3 regions of the Photobacterium toruni genome follow, and region 1 is predicted to be linked to each of the others. Evidence: riboswitches for the same ligand, from Rfam matches in the RefSeq annotation. Region 1 holds a riboswitch; each other region holds the start of a gene.
The links. Region 1 has a riboswitch for thiamine pyrophosphate ahead of thiD (bifunctional hydroxymethylpyrimidine kinase/phosphomethylpyrimidine kinase). Riboswitches for the same ligand answer to the same signal wherever they lie in the genome.
Positions count from the first base shown of each region.

Region 1 (4,941 bases):
CAGCGCCCAGCCGACATTGACGATATTGACATCACTTAATTTCACATCGTGATCAGCCAGCATGGTGCCAATGGTTGCATCTTCGTTACCTGCAACTGAAATACCAATGGTTTTACCTTTTAATTGAGATAAATCAGAGATACCACTTTTCTTTAATACCATCAATGTATTAAGCGGTGTCGCAATTAGAGTGGCGGTTTTAATTAAAGGTAAACCAGCAGCGACATCAATGGTTAAATTGGGTTGATAAGAAACGGCAAGATCGATTTTATTGGCGGCGACTAATTTCGGTGGTAAAGATGGATCGGCAGGTTGCTGAATATCAACCTCGATTCCATGCTGTTTAAAATACCCGCGTTCATGGGCAATAATAATTGGGCCATGATTTGGGTTAACAAACCAATCAAGCATTAGGCTTATTTTAGTCAGTTTTTGAGGAACAGTTGTTGCATCGGCACTGACTGAGAAGCCAAACAACATTAGCATTGTTGTCGTGATTAACAAGATACGTTTCACAGTAAATCCTTTAAAGAGTGAGTCTAAAATTAGGTATTAGGTATTAGGTATTAGGTATTAGGTATTAGGTATTAGGTAAAGCGTCAGTCTGTTAAGACAGTTGCCATGGAATAAAGCGCTTTAAGAATTTATCGGTAACGAAATACAGCGATATTGATAACAACGATAAAATAAATAGCGCTGCAAACATTTCATCAATCATCATCCGTGCATTAGCTTGCAGCATTAAATAACCTAAGCCTTCGCTCGCGCCCACCCATTCGCCAGCGACTGCGCCAATCGGAGCAATAACCACCGCGACTCGAATGCCAGAAGCTAGTGCCGGTAAAGCAGCAGGAAAGCGAATATATTTAAGTTGTTGCCATTTGGTCGCGCCCATGGTGGCTGATAATTCAAGGTAACCTGTAGGGGTATTACGTAAGCCGTCATAGCAGCATGTGGTGACAGGGAAAAAGATAATTAACGCTGCCATTACTACTTTTGAACCAATGCCATAGCCTAACCACAGCATTAATACCGGAGCGATAGCAAACACAGGAATGGCTTGACTGGCAATCAATAATGGTAATAACCATCGCTTAACGGGCTTAAAGAGCAGCATTTGTAAGGCAAAAAATAACCCTAATGATAAACCGAGAATTAGCCCTAGAATGATCTCTTGGCTGGTCACCCAAGTATTACTTAACAGAACGTCATAGCGGGAGACTAACCGCTGCGCTACAGCCAATGGTGGTGGTAAAATAAAGCTCGGTAAGTGAAACACCATCACGGTGAGTTGCCATAATCCAAGTAGCACGCTAATACTGATCAGTAATCGTAACGGTGTTGCAAGTTCACGCTGTGGGTGTCGTTGTTGACGCGGCGATTTGGTAGCGATTAAATGGGTAATATCAGTCATGATCGTGTGCCAATATGTCAAAAATACGTTGCTGGTGGCTGGCTGAATCGGCGTCAAAACGTCGCGGTGGTAATGATGCGGGTAACGATAACGCCGTTGCAAAAGCGGGCTCGCCTTGCAAAATATACAGTTGATCACTTAATCGAATCGCTTCTTGAGGATCATGGGTTATCAGCACCACGGTTTTATGCTTGAGTAAGTTTACAAATAGATCTTGCAAGCGATAACGGGTGACGGCATCCAATGCGGAGAAAGGTTCATCCATCAATACAATCGGTTGGTCTTGTAACAGTGTTCTCGCAAGGGCGACTCGCTGGCGCATACCACCCGATAATTGTTGTGGTAGTAGTTGATGTTTATCGGCTAAACCAACCTGTTCTAATAATGTCATTGCCCGTTGTTTTAAATTGGGTATTGAATCGTGATGACCGAACTTACTGCTAATACAAACATTGTCTAATACCGTTAACCAAGGCAATAACAGATCTTGTTGCGCCATATAAGCGACTCGTCCCGTTAAAGGCTGATTATCTGAAATATTTAGCTGCCCTTGCCATTCTGTCCGTTCATTGAGTAATCCGGCTAAGAATTTAATTAAAGTACTTTTGCCACAGCCACTTTTACCGACTAGGCAAGTCCATTTATTCGCAGCAATGGTTAAATTCAGATCCTTAATTACAGGGATGCTTTGATGATCAGCAATATTTGAGTGATAGCGTAAACTGCCATTAGTAATGGTGATTTCCAGATCATCGCACATGATGATGACCTGCAAAAAAGTGATTCACAGGACCGTGACCATGACCGATATTGAGTTCATCAGCGGCAGTTATAGCAGCAGTAATGTAGCGTTTAGCCAAGGTTGTTGCTGTTGTAAGATCATTTCCTTGGGCTAAATAAGACGCGATAGCCGCAGACAGGGTACAACCTGTACCGTGAGTATTGTTGGTGTTAATACGAGGGGTGGTGAGTTCAATAACATCAGTCGCGAGAATCAGTAAATCAGTGCTATCACTACTTTGTTCTAAATGCCCACCTTTGAGTAATATGGCATGAGGATTAATATTTCGTAATGCGCTGATCATCGATTGCATATCAACCAGTGATTGTGGAATGTCTAACCCCGTTAATGCTGCAGCTTCTGGCAAGTTAGGGGTAATAATATCAGCCAGTGGCAGTAATTCTGTTTTGAGGGTGGTAATGGCGTGTTGTTGTAATAATACATCACCACTGGTGGCTACCATTACTGGATCAATGACTAAAAATGGTGGTTTGTAATGACGAATTTTTGCAGCAACCAGTCGAATAATATCACTGTCGGCGAGCATGCCAATTTTGACGGCTTGAATATTTAAATCGCTGAATACGGCGTCCAGCTGTTGCTCAACCATATCAAGAGGAATGGCTAGTATGCCGCTAACGCCTTGCGTATTTTGGGCGGTAATCGCCGTAATAACCGAGCAAGCATAACTGCCTGTTGCTGAAATAGCTTTAATATCAGCTTGAATACCCGCGCCGCCGCCACTGTCTGATCCGGCAATGGTCAATACAATAGGCGTCGTTGTGTGATGTGATGATAAGGTGTGTGACATACTTCATTCCTTACGCGCTAGCATCAGGAACAAGTATCAAGCGGATCGAAGTGTAAACTGCGGTAAATGTGTGCAGTTATGACTTAGCTTGCATCTATTAACGTTGGTAATCCGTTGATAGTTAGTTCCCTCCGCCAGTGCTAACTGGTTCAGGTTCAACGGGTCCCACTATTACAGTGATCTCAGCTTAACGCCCCCCGACTAATGGCAATTATCCTAATCCAGAATAATTGGGTTGTCACTCTATTTTATTAAGAAATAACAACTTACAAATGTTATGCGAGATTGTTAATAAATGACATATTAATTTGGTGAATATTTAATCGTTGTGATATTTTTTCAAATGGGACTGAAATGGGACACGATTGTTTTAATGCCCGCGAGGGCGATAGGGAATCTACTTGCCGCGCGTTGAGTTTTTAAAATAAAGATATGGCTGTCCTATGTTCCTAAGCTCATTCTTTCAGATAACCCATACACCCAAACAACAGCCGTCATTCCCTACAGTGAATGCCCGCGAGGGCGATAGGGAATCTACTTGCCGCGCGTTGAGTTTTTTAAAGTAAAGCTATGGCTGTCTTATGTTCCGCAAGTGCCCGATTTTGTGATTATTATCGGGATTAATAACTAAAAATGTATCTGATTTATAGAGATTTTTATATTATTGCGAGATAAATACGGGCTCATGTTCAAAGAACAAATTCGGGCAAGTTGTTAATATAATAAGTTGTTATGACAATATGTTGGGTTGAGAAATTATGAAGTATTTGAAATCTAAAGTAGAAAGAATAATAAAAAACATCAAAGATAATGGTGATTTTCCTAACGAAAATAATCATCTTGATTACAAAGTTACAATGAATCTATCGGAGAGTAAAAAACCGCATGAAATGTTTTTAATGAATTTTGCAAAAGATATTATTTCTTTTGCAAATTCAGATGGTGGAATAGTTTTACTTGGTATCAAAGAGAATAAAGCTTTAGGTATCTATGAAGATAATGGTTTGGATTCTAGTGTTATTGAAATCTTAGATAAAATTGATTTAAATGATGTGAGCCAAGCGATTGAAAAAATTGTTAAAACCACAATATTGGTTGAACTTCAAAAGTTTAAAATCAGTACTCGTACTTATTACTACATATTAATAGAAAAAAGCAATCAAGTAATCGTGCCTGTATTAGATGCTAAAGAGAGTAAAATATACAAAGGTAATATTTATTACCGTATGTCAGGAAAAAATGAACAGGCTAATAAATCAACAAGTGATTTCAATAGGTTCCTTCAATTAAAGGCAAATGAAAAAAGTAAGGAATTTATGGAAATATGGTCAAAACTGATGCCTGAAATGTTTGAAATAAACCCGCGTGAAGTTTTGATTTTGAATCCACTGCAAAATAAAGTTTATGGATTCAATGGAAAAGATAATATTTTATCGGAAACCGATGTGGAAATTGATAAAAATGATGATGGTGTGTTTAACATTATATTAAATGCAATTTCAGCTGGTGAAATAGGAAAAATCACGACTAATGAAGGTAAGCCATTATACAAAATTGTAGGTGAGATTGTTAATGATAAAGATCGTGTTAGTCTTTCTAATATTGAAGTTGCAGTAAAAAGTAAAACTAATTACAAATTTAATAATGTACAACTAAAGCAAGTGATCGCATATTTGGGTTGGGTAAGTAATGCCAACTTTAAAATTAACGAGCCTGATTTGTCTGTTCTATGTGAGGGCTTTAGTGAATATATCTGGCTTGAAACAGTAGATAGTATTAAAGGTAGTAAGAAAATAACTTTTTCTACAGAGGCGGTAAATCCTATTGTTGAAATAATTAATAATAGTCAATTACACCAAGATGTATTTAAAAAAGATTTAGTATCTCAATTGTAAATGTCATAACAGATAAGAAAACATCAAAACATAGGACACC
Region 1 is NZ_AP024855.1:33,536-38,476, forward strand. It holds gene OC457_RS14315 (ABC transporter substrate-binding protein) at 1-480, opposite strand, end outside; partial or broken gene OC457_RS14320 (ABC transporter permease) at 608-1,336, opposite strand; gene OC457_RS14325 (ABC transporter ATP-binding protein) at 1,407-2,174, opposite strand; gene thiD (bifunctional hydroxymethylpyrimidine kinase/phosphomethylpyrimidine kinase) at 2,164-3,006, opposite strand; TPP riboswitch at 3,116-3,216, opposite strand; gene OC457_RS14335 (ATP-binding protein) at 3,765-4,901, shown strand.

Region 2 (4,941 bases), on a different replicon from region 1:
TGCTATCAACAACGGCATACAAACCAAGTTGCCTTGTCTCTAAAGCTGCAAAAGGAGCCAGCTCTTGACCATCAATTAACCATCCAAGTTGTTTGATTTGAGGATGATTTATCGTTAAAGCACGAGGAAAAACTTTAGCTTCTGTTGGCCAAACTGGTTCGCTTTGAGCATCCTGATTATGATCTTGATAACTATATTCGTGATAACTCCGCGCATAAGCACGTGCTAATACCAACGCATCGTCCAATGGATAATCAAGTGCAAGTGCTACCAACAACATTGCTCGTTGTGCTTCACTAGCGCCACTATGATGACAATACACAGCTCGAGCCTGCCCTTGATGATGCCAAATATCAACACAACCATCATTTACGGGAAACCCACAGACGACAAAACTAGGATTGGCCGCGACTTTTTGTTGCAACTCAGCCAATTCAGCAAAAGGGGCGAGCCACTGATCCCATATTTGATACGTTGGCGGGGTACACGCCTCATCTGCAGTAACAAAATTAAACGCTAATGAACACTCCTTAACGATGGTCTTGATATGTATTAAAGGCTCACTGCTATGAACGGTTACTGTCACCGTTTCGCCTAGTTGGTATAACTCAGCGGGTATTAATAGAGGTTCGATATGCATTAATAATGGTATTAGATGAGGGGGTAACGATAACGTGCTCATTGGTTAATCCTCTTTAGCAGGGTGATACAATTCACTGCCACGAGCGCGAAATTCAGCCGCTTTTTGTTCCATCTCGACACGAGGGTTATCACTCTGTCTAATACCTATTGGTGATAGCGTTTTCGCGTAATCTCGAACTTCTTGAGAGATTTTCATTGAGCAAAATTTAGGTCCACACATAGAACAAAAGTGGGCTACTTTGCCAGATTCTTGCGGTAAAGTTTGATCGTGATAATCTCGAGCAGTTTGTGGGTCAAGGCCTAGATTAAATTGATCTTCCCAGCGAAACTCAAACCGTGCTTTAGATAATGCATTATCACGAACTTGTGCCCCGGGGTGGCCTTTAGCTAAGTCTGCCGCATGCGCACACAACTTGTACGTGATCAAACCGACTTTTACATCATCTTTATTGGGTAATCCTAAATGCTCTTTGGGCGTGACATAACACAGCATTGCACAGCCATACCAACCAATCATGGCAGCACCAATACCAGAAGTAATATGATCATAACCGGGCGCAATATCTGTTGTAAGAGGTCCAAGCGTATAAAATGGCGCTTCATGACAATGTTTAAGTTGCTCATCCATATTGGCCTTAATCATATGCATTGGCACATGACCCGGACCTTCAATCATGACCTGAACATCATATTCCCACGCGATTTTTGTTAGCTCACCTAAAGTACGCAGCTCACTAAACTGCGCTTCATCGTTGGCATCAGCAATAGAGCCTGGTCGCAAACCGTCACCGAGAGAGAGCGTAATATCATATTGAGCACAAATCTCACAAATACTGCGGAAATTTTCATACAAAAAACTTTCTTGATGATGTGCTAAACACCACTTAGCCATGATTGAGCCGCCACGAGAAACAATCCCAGTCACCCGTCGAGCCGTCATTGGCACATAACGTAATAAAACTCCAGCATGAATAGTAAAGTAATCGACACCTTGTTCAGCTTGTTCTAATAACGTATCGCGAAAAACAGCCCAGTTTAGATTTTCCGCAACTCCATTTACTTTCTCCAATGCTTGATACATCGGTACCGTTCCAATCGGTACTGGGCTATTACGAATGATCCATTCCCGCGTTTCATGGATATTACGTCCCGTTGATAAATCCATTACCGTATCGCCGCCCCACCGAGTCGACCATACTAATTTCTCAACTTCTTCTTCAATGGATGAACTCACGGCTGAATTACCAATGTTGGCATTCACCTTTACTAAAAAATTACGCCCAATAATCATTGGTTCTACTTCTGGGTGATTGATATTTGTAGGAATAATCGCACGCCCAGCCGCAACCTCTTGCCGAACAAATTCAGGTGTGATCTTTAAAGGGAGATTAGCGCCAAAATTAACGCCGGAATGTTGTTGGTTTAGCATTTCATCATCATAATATCCTCGCCCCATGTTTTCGCGAATCGCAATATATTCCATTTCAGGCGTAACAATACCTTGGCGGGCGTAATGCAATTGAGTAACACTCTTACCGTTATTAGCACGTCGAGTTGGAGCGCGCTGATTAAAACGCAATGAATCCAAACTCTGATCATGCAAACGCTCATTAGCGTAATCAGAACTTAAATCAGATAATAATTCAGTGTCATTACGTTCAATGATCCACGCTTGGCGCACTGGGGGCAAACCACGATAAATATCTATAGAGTGCTCAGGATCGGTATAAAAACCAGAAGTATCATAAACACGAATCGGTTGGTTCGGTTCAAAAATGGGATTTTGTTTAGGACCACTAATAAGGCTATCAGCTAAAGCAATTTCTCGCATCGGTACTGCAATATCAGCACGACTACCAACAACATAGACTTTTCGTGAATTAGGATAGGGTTGAGCCGTTAATGACTCGATAAATTGTTTCGCTTCCAATCTCGCTTGCTTGCGATTCGACACAGCAATTTCCTTTAATGTTATAGGGAAAAGTGCTTATCAGATGGGCGTAAACAAGAGCTATGCATACAGTTATGCATCATCAAATACGTACAGTGATCCTCGATAAGAATATGCAGTAAAGATAACCTCTTGTTCCCTTCGCAGGTATTAGCCTGATCAGGTTCAACGGATCCCGCAATGCGGTCTCAGCCATATGGCACTCCGACAAGTAAGTGATTGAGTATAATAACTGAGGTTATGATCGCAATGGTTTCCCAATAAAGAATCAACACCTAGTGACAGATAGCAAAAAGCCGTGCAATTACACGGCTTTTTATTGCAGATAATCACAACACAGATTATTGCGAAATAAGTACATCACATTTAAGATTTTTCGCTAATGTCTCACTCACATCACCAAAAATATGAATACTGGATTTGTGATAACCAGTAATCACCAAATTGGCTTCAATTTTTTCAGCAAGCTCTTCTAAATGTTTCGCAATGTCGCCATTAGCAATATGTAACCCTGCCACAGGATAAGACGATACAGCAGCTAACTCTGATAATTGTGTCATTCGTTGTTTTGCTATAGCGTCATGCTCTTCTTGCAATTCAATTTCAACATCAATAAAACTAACATTTCCAACACCAGGCTCAACATAAGCAATGTGTAATTCAGCATGATTTTGCTCAGCAATAACTCCGGCCTTCACCATTAATTTATGAGCATATTTATCTTCAGGGTTAACAGCAAGCAAGATTGTTTGATATAGCGACATAGCTTATCTCCGTGAGCTAACGCTCAATAGTGAATTTCTTAGTTATGATTATGATGCTATAAATGTAGCTATACAACCAACTATGTACAGACATTTTAATATACGCTTAAATCAATGATTGCAGTTATCGAGAGTATTAACCAACTCAACAAGCGATTATTATGACGTTTTTTAATCATTACCTTTAACTGAAACGAGATACCAATGAGCCAATATTTATTACTAGGATTCATCGCAATCGGTGGTGCATTCGGCGCCTGCTCACGATACTTAATTTCTGAGCTTTGCGTTATTTTATTTGGCCGTGGCTTCCCATACGGAACATTAACCGTCAATATTATTGGCTCGCTAATTATGGGGCTATTAATGTCAGGGCTAAATCAAGGAATGATAGAAGCAGCACCATGGCGTCCAATGATAGGCCTAGGCTTTCTTGGTGCATTAACCACCTTCTCTACCTTTTCAATGGATAACATTGTAATGATGCAGCAAGGTGAGTTTATCAAAGCTGGGTTAAATATCGTACTTAACGTAACCGTCAGTTTGTTTGCTTGTTATATTGGCTACCAGCTAATGATGAAAAGCTAATAATCATTCAAACATATAACCGCCGCAAGGCGGTTTTTTTCATAAGAATAATACCAATCTGGAAAATTAACTGGTCAGGTTGATCCAATCTCTTGAACACATTCTAGTGATGCGTGAAGCCGATTCATTAAACTGATTCCATGCAAGGCAGACCTTATCGAGAATGTCGTTATAATCAGAAAAATTTTGATTAGCGAGATAGTGTTGTCGTAACCAACTCCAAACTTGTTCTATTGGGTTAAGTTCTGGGGAATATGGTGGAAGTTTGATGATGCTTAGATTATTAAACGGATTAGCAATATCGTCAGTATGCCAGCCTGCACCATCCATCACTACAATAGCATAACGACCTTTTTCTGTGGTTCGTGATATCTGAGCAAGGTGCTCAGTCATTATTTCTTTATTTACCCAAGGTACCACTAACGCCTCACCAACTCCTCTTGCTGGGCACACCGAACCAAATAGATAAGCATATTCAAACTGCTGTTGTTTTATCGCTCTTGGTCGAGTTCCTCGTTCAGCCCAAAGACGGGTAGTGGTATTTTGTTGTCCAAATCTTGCTTCATCTTGAAACCATACATCGACCTTATCGAGCGCTATATATCCTGGGATCTTAAGGATCATTTCAATTTTAAATTTTTTTAAAATTATCCTGAGCTTGCTGTGATTGTTTTGGATGTTTTGACCGTGATGTTATCCACGAAAAGCCCATGCGCTTAAGTAGATAATAGATAGAATCTGGGTGGTAGTTTTTATCAAATTCTTTGAGAATGTAAGCATGAATATCCGCGCCTATTAATCGCCCGCCAGAAGAGTCTTGAGCTTTAAGTTTAATATAATTGGATAGCTGCTCACGTTGTTTAGGTGAGAGAAATGCAGGGCGACCACTACGCGTTTTTTCTTGAAGCCCTTCTAAGCCTTCTTCAAGAAAGACACTCACCCATTTATTAACACTTGTTCGGCTAACTTTGAGATATTTAGCAATTTGAGTACGAG
Region 2 is NZ_AP024854.1:2,914,959-2,919,899, forward strand. It holds gene thiE (thiamine phosphate synthase) at 1-682, opposite strand, end outside; gene thiC (phosphomethylpyrimidine synthase ThiC) at 686-2,596, opposite strand; TPP riboswitch at 2,713-2,810, opposite strand; gene OC457_RS13700 (universal stress protein) at 2,935-3,357, opposite strand; gene crcB (fluoride efflux transporter CrcB) at 3,562-3,945, shown strand; one part of gene OC457_RS13710 (IS630 family transposase) at 4,012-4,587, opposite strand; one part of gene OC457_RS13710 (IS630 family transposase) at 4,589-4,941, opposite strand, start outside.
Region 2: another riboswitch for thiamine pyrophosphate. It lies ahead of thiC (phosphomethylpyrimidine synthase ThiC); the one in region 1 lies ahead of thiD (bifunctional hydroxymethylpyrimidine kinase/phosphomethylpyrimidine kinase).

Region 3 (4,941 bases), on a different replicon from region 1:
ACTTCGACATAATATATTGTATTGTTGAGCAATATGTAGCATCGGCTGACTTAACGTCTTGATGACATAAGGCAATGCCATTAGTGCATTAACCCCCACAACAACCCAAAAAGCAGCGCCATAGGCATCGGTATATTGACGCAGCAATAAGAATATTCCGGTACTTAAGACCAGCCCTGGCGTGACTAAAATGATGGTGCCGATCATTTCGATACTATCGGCACTAAAACGTTGTTGAGTTAAGCGTAATTGTCGACTCGCCAGTAATATCATCACCCCAAACACAAAGGCTAAACAACAAGCCATAACCGCAATCTGAAGCGAATTAGCGACGGCATGCCACAGTGCCGACTGCTGTAATAACTGTGGCAGTTGCCGGTTTAAGCCAGCAACAAAGACTGCAATAATTGGCGGGATCACTAGCAATATCGCTGCGATGATCCAGCTCCAATCCCAGCATTTTGCGCGCCAGTTATCTTGATAGTTGACTACATTATTACTAATAGAGGCGCTAAAAGTCGCTAACGGTTTCGCAAAACGGTGGCTCAGTAATACCAGTCCACCACAAAGGATCATTTGCCATAACGCCAAAATAGCCCCTGTGGCGAGATCAAAGTCATAGCGAATAGCTTGATAAATCGCCAGTTCAATAGTGGTTGATTTAGGTCCGCCCCCTAGCGACATGATCACCGCAAAACTGGTAAAGCACAGCATGAAAATAAGCCCTGCGACATGAGGCAGTTGTTGGCGTAACCGCGGCCAAGCCACTAACTTAAATTTATACCAGCCACGAATACCTAAATGGGCAGCTAATTGATGTTGTTCATGGGGAATTGATTCTAGACTTTGAAGTAAAAACCGCACCGCTAATGGTAAGTTGAGAAACACATGCGCCAGTAAAATGCCGCTTAAACCATAAATGTTTAGCCGTGGTAATCCTAACAGGCTTAATCCATGACTAATAATGCCGCTTTTGCCGTAGATCGCTAATAGACCAAATACCGCCACTAACACTGGCATCACTAATGTCATCGCAAACAAACGTAATAACAGCTGTTTGCCAATAAAATCACGTCGTGATAGCGCGTAAGCTATCGCAATTGCAGGTACGATGCTCAGCAATGTGGATAGTAAGGCTTGGTAAAAACTAAATCGAGTCACATGACGAAGGTAAGGATCATGCCATAGACTACTCAGTTGCCATTGACCAGCATGAAGTATTAGGCTGGTGATTGCTGCGATCACCAGTAATAAAATAAGCCCGACACTCAATAGTCCGGGCATAAGTTGAGTTACACGTTTATTCACCGCGGTATGCCATTATTGGGTCAGCGCTTGCTGCCATTCTCGAATCCATGCTTTACGCTTTTGAGCTACTTCATCAGCACTAAATTCTAATGCTTTATCTGGAATAACTAATTGCTTAAAAGCGGCTGGCAGTGGTTGTTTAGTGACAGGGTACATCCAATTATGGGTCGCGATTTGAGATTGAAAAGCGTCACTAACAATAAACTGCATAAACTGATCAGCCAGTTTAGGATGCGGGCTGTTTTTCATTTTAGCGGCCACTTCCACTTGCATATAATGGCCTTCTTTGAAGTTAGCCGCTTTATACTGATTTTTGTGCTCTTCTATAATGTGATAGGCCGGTGAGGTGGTGTATGACAAGACCATGTCGGCTTCACCATCAAGGAACATGCTGTAAGCTTCAGACCAGCCTTTAGTAACCGTCACCGTATGTTTAGCAAGTTGTTGCCATGCAGCGGCAGCCTTATCGCCATATACCGATTTCATCCATAGCATCAGCCCTTGTCCTGGGGTTGAAGTGCGAGGATCTTGGTAGATGACACTGATATTTTGATCGTTAACCAGCGCTTTTAAACTGGTAGGTGGGTGGGGTAATTTAGTGCTGTCATAAACAAATGCAAAATAGCCGTAATCATAGGGAATAAAGGTATCGTCATGCCAACCTTTAGGTAAGGTTAATTTACTTAGATCAACATGTTGTTTAGCCAGTAATCCCGTTTGTTTGGCTTCAGTCATCAGGTTGTTATCAAGCCCCAATAGAATATCTGCTTGGCTACGGCTGCCTTCTAAACGCACTCGATTAAGAATTGATACACCATCTTCTAAAGAGACGAAGTTAACTTTGCAACCATCGCATTGGGCTTCAAAGGCTTTTTTGATAATAGGCCCCGGTCCCCACTCGGATGAAAACGAGCTGTAGGTATAAACATTAAGGGTGTTATCGGCGGCCAAGACGTTATTTGAGAGTAACGCTATCGATATTAGCGGTAAAAGTGTGTAACTGATTTTCACTATGCGCTCCTGATGTCAGCATCCTGCAAACAAAATAAAAAGAGAGAGCGGCACAGGGTTGAGAGGATAAATATCAGCTGTAATAGCAGATTTGCAATGGCAAAAACCAGTGCGTTTCTCAATTCCTACGCCAGCATTACCTGGTTCAGGTTCAATGGGTTCTGCTATATCAATCACGATAATAACAACAATCTCAGCCAAAAGGCTCCCCAATGAGAACGCGACTATTGTACCTGTAACTAGCGTTAAGTTATAGCTTCTGATTTAACAACCAGTTGTAATCAAACTGAATGTTATTGGCATTGATTTTATTATGCAGTAGATACTGATTTATATGCTGCAGTAATGCTTGTTGGTTGCCAAAGTCGCTATCATACCAGTCATAAATAGATGATAGGGTGGTTTGTTTTGAGCTGATTTTTACCCCTTTATCACTATTAATAAAACGACTAGCTGCCGCATCTAGTTGGTGATTAAGTTGCTGGCTGTCAAATACTTGCGGCAGTAAATCTGGGCAGCCTAAACTGGCACAATTAACCGCATAATGGATACGAGGATCACGCCAAATAGGGCGCAATATGCGATGTTCAATATCGTTAAGGCTAAGAGTTTTATTATTGATGGTGACGATAGGTTGATCCCAAGGACCAAAGCTGAAAAAACCACCCAGTTTGGTGATTGAAGTGAGTGGGTAATTATTAATGATCAATTGAACGGTGAGCGCATTATAAAGGTTAACCCAATAAGAAAATTGAACATCACGATTATATTGGCGTGGATCAAGTTTAGCTAGGTGATTGATATAAAACTGTAATTTCTGTTTGTCGGCAGGGGTAACAGCGTTATAACGAAATAGGGTTTGTTGCGGATTAACCACTAAATATTTAGTTAATAATTGTTGCCATTGCTGATGATCAATATCGTGTTGATTGTTGACAACATGATCTTGCCAATAGGGTAATAGATTCGCTTTGGGAGCGGCAAATAGAGACCAAGAAAAGAAAATTAATAATAAGCTAAATGCAATACGCATACAGAACCTGTTATAAAAAGAGATATTAATAGGAGACCGTAATGACAGCTGATTTATTACAGCTGAGAAGGGCGATACTAACGCCTGAGATTAACAGGCGTTAGAATTGAGGTTAGCTAATTTAAGCGAGGTAAGTCGGAATATTGGCTTCATATTCAGCAATTTTGGCTTGGTATTGTAGTGTTAAGCCAATGTTATCTAATCCATTTAGCAGGCAGTGACGACGAAATTCATCAATTTCAAATGGATATTGGTTACCGTTAGCCGTTACTGTCATTGCTGCAAGATCAACACAGATTTCAGCGCCTTCAATTGTCTCTACAAATTCAAATAACTCATCAACTTGTTGATCGCTAAGACGAACAGGGATCATTTGGTTATTGATAGCGTTACCATAAAAAATATCGGCAAAGCTAGGAGCTATCATTACTTTAATACCGTAATCTGCTAACGCCCATGGTGCATGTTCACGCGATGATCCACAGCCGAAATTTTCGCGAGCCAATAAAATGGTCGCGCCTTGGTAACGGGGATCGTTCATTATGAAGTCGGGATTGAGCTGTTGACCGTCTTCGTCTAAAAAGCGCCAATCATGAAATAAATGTTGCCCAAAACCTGTCCGCGTCACTTTTTGTAAAAACTGCTTTGGAATAATGGCATCGGTATCAATATTGGCAGTATTTAATGGCACCACCAATCCGGTATGTTGAGTAAAACCTGTCATGTTTACATCCTTTTGTTACGCAGATACGGGATCAAGTTGGCGAATATCAATAAAGTGACCAGCACACGCTGCCGCTGCCGCCATCGCGGGGCTCACTAAATGGGTACGACCATCACGCCCTTGACGACCTTCAAAGTTACGGTTGCTGGTAGAAGCGCAGCGTTCACCGGGACCTAAGCGGTCGTTATTCATTGCCAGACACATTGAACAGCCGGGTAGTCGCCATTCAAAGCCTGCTTCAATAAAGATCTTATCAAGCCCTTCTTTTTCTGCTTGTGCTTTCACTTGCTCTGAGCCGGGAACGACTAAAGCTTGAACGTTAGCAGCCACTTGTCGACCTTTCGCAATCGCAGCTGCTGCGCGCATATCCTCAATACGTGAGTTAGTGCACGAGCCGATAAATACTTTATCAATCGAATAATCAGCCAGTGATTTTTTAGCTTCTAATCCCATATAGGCTAATGCTTTTTTTGCTGATGTTTGTTCTACTGGATCTGTAAAACTTTCAGGTGCTGGAATAGGTTCATCGACAGCAATCACTTGGCCAGGATTGGTGCCCCATGTGACTTGCGGCTTTATCTCTTTAGCATCAAGTGTCACTACAGCATCAAAGTCAGCCTCAGGATCAGATTTCAAGGATGTCCAGTATTTTACTGCGGCCTCAAAGTCAGCATCTTTCGGTGCAAATTCTCGATTTTTAATATAATCAAAAGTGGTTTGATCCGGTGCAATTAGACCGGCTTTCGCACCGAGTTCAATTGCCATATTACACACTGTCATTCGACCTTCCATGCTAAGGTCTGTGATCGCTTCACCACAGAATTCAACGACATAGCCCGTTCCGCCGGCAGCTGTGGTTTTACCA
Region 3 is NZ_AP024854.1:2,633,466-2,638,406, reverse strand. It holds gene thiP (thiamine/thiamine pyrophosphate ABC transporter permease ThiP) at 1-1,308, opposite strand, end outside; gene thiB (thiamine ABC transporter substrate binding subunit) at 1,321-2,313, opposite strand; TPP riboswitch at 2,425-2,541, opposite strand; gene OC457_RS12300 (DUF547 domain-containing protein) at 2,570-3,352, opposite strand; gene leuD (3-isopropylmalate dehydratase small subunit) at 3,474-4,076, opposite strand; gene leuC (3-isopropylmalate dehydratase large subunit) at 4,092-4,941, opposite strand, start outside.
Region 3: another riboswitch for thiamine pyrophosphate. It lies ahead of thiB (thiamine ABC transporter substrate binding subunit); the one in region 1 lies ahead of thiD (bifunctional hydroxymethylpyrimidine kinase/phosphomethylpyrimidine kinase).